Regions from separate parts of the Micromonospora sp. DT63 genome, predicted to be linked through region 1. Evidence: riboswitches for the same ligand, from Rfam matches in the RefSeq annotation. Region 1 holds a riboswitch; the other holds the start of a gene.

Evidence for each region. A riboswitch is a leader RNA that binds a small molecule or an ion and turns the genes downstream of it on or off. The one in region 1 is predicted to bind cobalamin.
Region 2: linked by a shared signal. The riboswitch ahead of cobN (cobaltochelatase subunit CobN) and the one ahead of metE (5-methyltetrahydropteroyltriglutamate--homocysteine S-methyltransferase) in region 1 are both predicted to bind cobalamin.

The regions. Positions count from the first base shown of each region.
Region 1 is NZ_JBNCKQ010000012.1:38,933-42,698, reverse strand. It holds gene ACLQ27_RS30260 (ABC transporter substrate-binding protein) at 1-531, shown strand, start outside; partial or broken gene metE (5-methyltetrahydropteroyltriglutamate--homocysteine S-methyltransferase) at 615-2,852, opposite strand; cobalamin riboswitch at 2,997-3,213, opposite strand; gene ACLQ27_RS30250 (superoxide dismutase) at 3,433-3,766, shown strand, end outside.
Region 2 is NZ_JBNCKQ010000001.1:629,472-633,237, reverse strand. It holds gene ACLQ27_RS03020 (DUF5919 domain-containing protein) at 1-602, opposite strand, end outside; cobalamin riboswitch at 1,127-1,303, shown strand; gene cobN (cobaltochelatase subunit CobN) at 1,567-3,766, shown strand, end outside.

The DNA.
Region 1 (3,766 bases):
ATCGGCGGGATACTGGACACGGTCGACGCCGTGGCCGCGTTGACCGGCACGACCGGCAGGGCGGCGGAGATCCGGGCGGACGCCGAGCGTCGACTCGCCGCGTTGCCCGGCCCGCTGACCGGCGCGCCGACGGTGCTGTTCGTCGAGTGGCTCGACCCGTTGATGCCGGGCGGGCACTGGGTGCCGGAGCAGATCACCGCTGCGGGCGGGCGGTCGCTGCTGCTCGGGCCGGGAGTGCACAGCGTCCCACAGCACTGGTCGGTGGTCGCGGACCTCGCCCCTGACGTGGTGGTGTTCGGGCCGTGTGGGTTCACGCCCGAACGCACCATCGGCGAGCTGTCCGTGGTGGCCGCGCGACCCGGGTGGGCCGACCTGCCGGCGGTGCGTCAGGGGCAGGTGTGGGTGGTCGACGGACCCGCCTACTTCAACCGCCCCGGCCCGAGGGTCGTCGACGGCGCGGAGATCCTTACCGCCATTCTCGCCGGCCGTCCGGACTCCCGCGCCCGGCGGGTTTCCGTCGGCGCAGGGTGACGCCGCCCGGCCGACGTGGGCATCGGATGCGCGTGGCCGCACGCCATGGTGGGGCGGCGGCACACCGCCGCCCCACCATGCGTTCAGGTGAGCGTGCTGCGGATCTCGGCGGCGCCGGCGACGAGGCGGGTCAGGGCTTGTTCGACCTCCGGGTACCCGCGGGTCTTCAGGCCGCAGTCGGGGTTGACCCAGAGGCGGTCGGCGGGCACGGCGGCGACGGCGCGGCGGAGCGCGTCGGTGACCTCCGCCTGTTCCGGTACGCGGGGGGAGTGGATGTCGTACACACCGGGGCCGACACCGCGGTGGTAGCCGGTGGTGCGTAGATCGTCGAGGATCTCCATCTTGGACCGGGACGCCTCGATGCTGGTGACGTCGGCGTCGAGGGCATCGATCGCGGGCAGCACGTCGCCGAACTCGGAGTAGCACAGGTGGGTATGGATCTGGGTGGCGTCGGCGACCCCGCTGGTGGCGAGCCGGAACGCCCCGACGGCCCAGTGCAGGTAGGCCCGCTGCTCGTCCCGGCGCAGTGGCAGTGTCTCCCGTAGGGCGGGTTCGTCGACCTGGATGATGCGGATGCCGGCGGCCTCCAGGTCGCGGGCCTCGTCGCGCAGTGCGAGGGCGACCTGGTTGGCGGTGTCGGCGAGGGGTTGGTCGGTGCGGACGAACGACCAGGCCAGGATCGTCACCGGTCCGGTGAGCATGCCCTTGACCGGTCGGTTCGTCAGTGATTGCGCGTAGGTGGACCAGGCGACGGTCATCGGGCCGGTCCGGGTGACGTCGCCGTAGATGATCGGTGGGCGTACGCACCGGGAGCCGTACGACTGCACCCAGCCGTTGACAGTGGCGGCGAACCCGTCGAGCTGCTCGCCGAAGTACTGCACCATGTCGTTGCGTTCCGGCTCGCCGTGCACCAGCACGTCCAGCCCGAGTCATTCCTGCACGGCGATGACGTGGGCGACCTCGGCGCGTATCCGCTCGGCGTAGCCGGTGTCGTCGAGCCGGCCGGCCCGGTGCGCCGCGCGGGCCTGCCGCAGCTCCGGGGTCTGCGGGAAGGATCCGATGGTGGTGGTGGGCAGCGGGGGAAGATTCAGCCGGGCCTGCTGGGTGGCGGCCCGCTGCGCGTACGGGCCGCGCCGTCGGTGCTCGGGGCGCATCGCGTCGAGCCGGGCCCGCACTCCGTCGTTACGCCAGGCCGCCGGGACGGCGGGCGGGGCAGACGGCAGGGCACCGACGCCGTCGCGCAGCGCGCGGCCCAGAGCGACGACCTCGTCGACCTTCTGCCTGGCGAACGCGAGCCGCCCACGCAGGTCCTGGTCCAGGTCAGGTTCGGCGGCGAGGTCCACCGGCACGTGCAGCAAGGAGCAGGACGTCGACACCGCGACATGGTCGGCCAGGCCGGTCAGCGCGGCGCCGGTGGCGGCGGCGGAGCGCAGGTCGGTGCGCCAGACGTTGCGTCCGTCGATCAGCCCCGCGACGATCGTCTTGCCGTGCAGCGGGCCGGCCGCGGCGAGCCGGTTCAGGTTGCCCGGCCCGGCGACGAGATCGATGCCGACCGCCTCGACCGGCGTGCCCAGCAGTGCCGGCAACGCGTCGCCGAGATCACCGAAGTACGACGCGACGAACAACCGTGGGCGATGCTGCAGAAGGCCGAGCCGACGGTACGCGGCGCGCAGCGCGGCGATCTCCTGCGGGGTGCGGTCGGCGGCGTACGCGGGCTCGTCGAGCTGAACCCATGCGACGCCGGCATCGGCCAGGGCAGCGAGGATGTCCTCGTAAACGGCGACGAGATCATCGAGCCGGTCGAAGGGTCGGAACCCTTCCGGCGCGTCCTCGGTGGCCTTGGACAGCAGCAGGTAGGTCGCCGGCCCGACCAGCACCGACCGGGTGGTGACGCCGAGCGCCTTGGCTTCGGCGTACTCCCGCACCGCCTTGTCGGGTCGAGCGGCGAACGGCGTGTCTGGGCCGACCTCCGGCACCAGGTAGTGGTAGTTGGTGTCGAACCACTTCGTCAACTCCAGCGCCGGCTCCCGGCCCGCGCCGCGCGCCATGGCGAAGTAGGTGTCCAGGTCGCCGAGACCGAGGCGGCGGAAGCGGTCGGGGATCGCGTCGACCAGGACGGTCGTGTCCAGCACCTGGTCGTAGAACGAGAACGTGTTCGACGGGACGGCGTCCAGTCCGGCGTCGCGCAACGCGCGCCACACGTCGGCGCGCAGGCCGGCCGCGGTGTCCTGAAGGGTGTCGGCATCGATCCGGCCCGCCCAGTAGGACTCGACGGCGTGCTTGAGTTCGCGGTGCGGTCCGATGCGGGGATAGCCGAGCACGGTGCTCAGCCCGAACGGTGTGGTCACGGGACAGGTGTCCTTCCCTCGAGGTCGACCACCGACCACCTCGAAGGACACGGCAGGGCACGGGACGACGACCGGGCCTCGCCCTGACCCTCCCGAGAGGCCGACGGCGGCGCACGCGGCGCGTACGCGGTGCGGGCAGGTCTTCGGACTCGCGGGCCTGATCGGCGTGAACCGGTCTCCTACTGGCCGTCGCTTCCCAGACGCTCACGCGTCCAGTGCGTATGACGGCGGTCGTTCCCACTCACCGCTGCGGGGCAGTCCCGGTCTTGCACCGGGTTCCCTCTTACGACGCCGCACCGAGACGGTGCGACGAACCAGCACTGCCGACCATCGTACGGGCCGTGAGCTGATCCTCGGTGCCGCTGTGGCGGGCCGATCTCCCGGTCGCGCGCCCCGGCGCGGGATGAGCCGGGAGTCCGGTTGTTCCCGGACTTCCGTCCTTGTTGCAAGATAATGGCAACAGCAAAGCTGAGGCAGCACTGAGAGGACGTATTCATGGCCGTGTACAACCTGGCCCGACCTGCCCTACGACTACGGCGCACTCGAGCCCGCCATGTCCGGCGAGATCCTGGAGTTGCACCACGACAAGCACCACGCCGCGTACGTCAAGGGCGCCAACGACGGGCTCGACCGGCTCGCCGAGGCCCGCGACAAGGGCGACTACGCGACGCTTGTCGGGTTGGAGAAGACGTTCGCGTTCAACCTGTCCGGGCACGTGCTGCACTCGATCTTCTGGAACAACCTGTCCCCAGATGGGGGTGACCGTCCCGACGGTGAGCTGGCGGCGGCGATCGACGAGCACTTCGGCTCGTTCGACGGGTTCGCCGGTCAGTTGTCGGCGGCGACCAAGGGCGTGCAGGGCTCGGGCTGGGGTGTCCTGGCCTGGG
Region 2 (3,766 bases), on a different contig from region 1:
CCCTGCGGATAGTCGTCCTCGCGCTCCTGCCGTCTGATCGCCTCGCCCCCGGGGTCGAGGAAGAGGCAGCGGAGGTGACCGCCACCGTCGAGGAACCTCAGAAGCTGAGTGTCGGCGTACTGCTGGCAGATGATGTTGAGTGACAGGCCGGCCGCCCGGATGTCCCTGGCATTGTCGAAGAGGACGTGCGGAGGAAGTTCGGCGGTGAAGTCCGACCGGCTGGCGAAGATCGCGGCAACATCGGCATACCGGCCCGGAACAGTCATGTCGAATTGTCGTTCATCGACGTCGTGTATTGCGGAGGCCGATTGATGCTCGCCCAGAAGGAGTGTCATCTGAGCGTGCCTGGGCATGGACAGGCCGGCGCAGATACGGGTCAGGACGTCAATGCTGCTGACCCGTCGGGCGCCGCTGGTGATCTCGCTGACCTGAGCCTGGCTGAGGCCGGTGGCGCTACCCAGAGTGGTCTGGCTCGCTCCGGTGGCATGCTGCACGAGCCGGAACACCTGAGCGATGTCCCGGGCGGCCAACGCGTCGAGCAGGTCCGCGCTGTCCCAGAGTGACTGGGGAACGGTGAAGGGTCCAGTCGTTCGGACGGGCACGGTGGCTCCCTTCCCGCGTGGGACGAGGGTCACTGTAACCAGCGGCCGAAGTGAACTGCCGTGGCGACATCCGGAGGAAGGATGAAAAGTATCCGTCGAGGAACCACCCGCCGTGATGGGATGCGACGGCTACGGCCAGCATGGTCAGGGGGTGAGACTTCCGTGCCGCCCGCACTTGCCGATGCGACCCGCTTGGCTGTGCCGCAACTGTGCCGCCCCGTGGCCGTGCTCTCGGGCGCAACTCGACCTCGTCGGGGAGTTCTACGGTCATTCCCTCGCGCTTGCCCTCTATCTGGCGTCCTGCATGAACGAGGCGATCCAGGACCAGTTCAACCTGGGCGGTCATCCCGACCTCGTCGAGATGCACGCGCGTTTTCTCGGCTGGCTGTCTCTGACTCGTCGACCCCGCCACCGTCGGCCCGAGCGGTGAACCTCGCCGGCAACACCTCTGATCGCAATATGTCGATTAATCGTGGCCGTTGGCGTGCGCAGGGGTGGCGTTGACCGGCAGCCGACCGGTGTGGCAGCATTCGCGGCCTGACGGCAGTGAAGGAAGTCGGTGCGAATCCGACGCGGTCCCGCCACTGTCACCGGGGAGCGATCCCCCCTCGTGAGTCACGGCCGTGTGTCTGCGGTTGGAAGGCCGGGGGAGAGCGTCGATCCGGAAGCCAGGATACTTCGGCCGTCGGGACGTACCCCAGGGCGTGGACACCCGAGGAGGACCCGATGACGCTTGGCGTCTCCATCATCATCGACGGCTGCTGCCGTCTTGCGCACCGCGGCCGTGCCGTCGCCGCGATCGGCATCGTCTCCGTTCACCGCTGAGTTCCGGACCGCCCCGCCCGTCGCTCCCGGCCGCAGGCCGCTGAGCCGGCCGGATCGCGGCGTCCGCTGAACCCTGCGCCCATCCCACGTCGCCAGGCCGCTCTCGCGAGCGTGCCGACGTTACCGTCCGGAGCCTGCCGTGCGCGTTCTGCTGCTCTCCACCGCCGACACCGACCTGCTGGCCGCCCGCGCCAGTGACGCCGACTACCGGCTCGCCAACCCGGCGCGGGTGGCGGCCGACGAGGTGCCCGCCCTGCTCGACGGCGTCGACCTCGCCGTCGTACGCCTGCTCGGGGGTCGGCAGGCGTGGCCGGACGGCCTCGCCGCGGTCCTCGCCGGCGGCGTGCCGACTGTCGTGCTCGGCGGGGAGGCGGTGCCCGACGCGGAGCTGATGGCGGTCTCCACCGTGCCGTCCGGAGTGGTCACCCAGGCCCTCGCCTACCTTGTGGAGGGCGGGCCGGACAACCTCGGACACCTGGCCCGGTTCCTCTGCGACACCGTGCTGCTCACCGGCGAGGGGTTCGCCCCGCCCGCGCCCACCCCGGCGTACGGCGTGCACGGCGACCACCCGAGCGACCCGGATCGGCCCACCGTGGGGATCGTCTTCTACCGGGCGCACGCCCTCGCCGGCAACACCGCCTTCGTCGACGTCCTGGCCGAGGCCGTGCGGGAGGCCGGCGGCAACCCGCTGCCGATCTTCTGCGGCTCGCTGCGGGGCCTGACCACGGGCGCGGGCCCGCTCGGGCTGTTCGCCAGCTGTGACGCGCTGCTGGTCACCGTGCTCGCGGCCGGCGGCGCGGTCGCCGCCGACGCGTCCGGGGGCGGTGACGAGGACGCGTGGGACGTCGGCGCGCTCGCCGCCCTGGACGTGCCAGTCATCCAGGCACTCTGCCTGACCAGCACCCGGGAGCAGTGGGCCGCCAGCGACGCCGGGCTGTCCCCGTTGGACGCGGCGATGCAGGTGGCCATCCCCGAGTTCGACGGCCGGATCGTCACCGTGCCGTTCTCGTTCAAGCGCATCGACGCGGACGGCCTCTCGGTCTACGCCGCCGACCCGGAGCGGGCCGCCCGGGTGGCCGGCATCGCGGTGCGTCACGCCCGGCTGCGGTACGTGGCCAACGCCGACAAGCGGGTCGCCGTGGTGCTCAGCTCGTACCCCACCAAGCACTCCCGGGTCGGCAACGCCGTCGGGCTGGACACCCCCGTCTCGGCGGTCCGACTGCTCGCCGCGCTGGCCGAGGCGGGTTACCACCTTGGGGACGCGCCGGCGCCCGACGACGGCGACGCGCTGATCCACGCCCTGATCGCCGCGGGCGGGCACGACGTGGAGTGGCTCACCCCGGAGCAGCTGGCCGCCGCCGAGGCGCGGGTGCCCGGCGAGACCTACCGGCGGTGGTTCGATCAGGTGCCGGCCGGGCTGCGCGAGCGGATGCGGGAGCACTGGGGTGAGCCGCCCGGCGAGCTCTACACCGACGGCGGGGACCTCGTGCTCGCCGGGCTGCGCTTCGGCAACGTGGTGCTGCTCATCCAGCCGCCGCGCGGCTTCGGGGAGAACCCGATCGCCATCTACCACGACCCGGACCTGCCGCCCAGCCACCACTACCTGGCCGCGTACCGCTGGCTCGCCGCGCCCGTCGCGGACGGTGGCTTCGGCGCGGACGCCGTGGTGCACCTGGGCAAGCACGGCACCCTGGAGTGGCTGCCCGGCAAGGGCCTCGGCCTGGCCGCCGACTGCGCCCCCGACGCGGTCCTCGGTGACCTGCCGCTGGTTTACCCGTTCATCGTCAACGACCCCGGCGAGGGCACCCAGGCCAAGCGCCGCGCGCACGCCGTGGTGATCGACCATCTGGTGCCGCCGATGGCCCGCGCCGAGACCTACGGCGACCTGGCCAAGCTGGAACAACTGCTCGACGAGTACGCCACCGTGCAGGCCCTCGACCCGGCCAAGGTGCCCACCGTGCGGGCCCAGATCTGGGACCTGGTGCGCGCCGCCGAACTGCACCACGACCTGCACGCCGAGGCGATGCCCGACGCCGACGACTTCGACGACTTCGTGCTGCACCTCGACGGGTACCTCTGCGAGGTCAAGGACGTGCAGATCCGCGACGGGCTGCACATCCTCGCCGACGCGCCGACCGGCGAACCCCGGGTCAACCTGGTGCTCGCCGTCCTACGCGCCCCGCAGATCTGGGGCGGCGCCCACGCCCTGCCCGGCCTGCGGCAGGCGCTCGCCGCCGCGTACGGCCTCGACGAGCAGGAGCTGCTCGCGTCGCCCGGACAGCGGATCGCCGTGCCCACGGTGCTGACCGACGCGGTGGACGGGCCGGCCGGCACGGCCG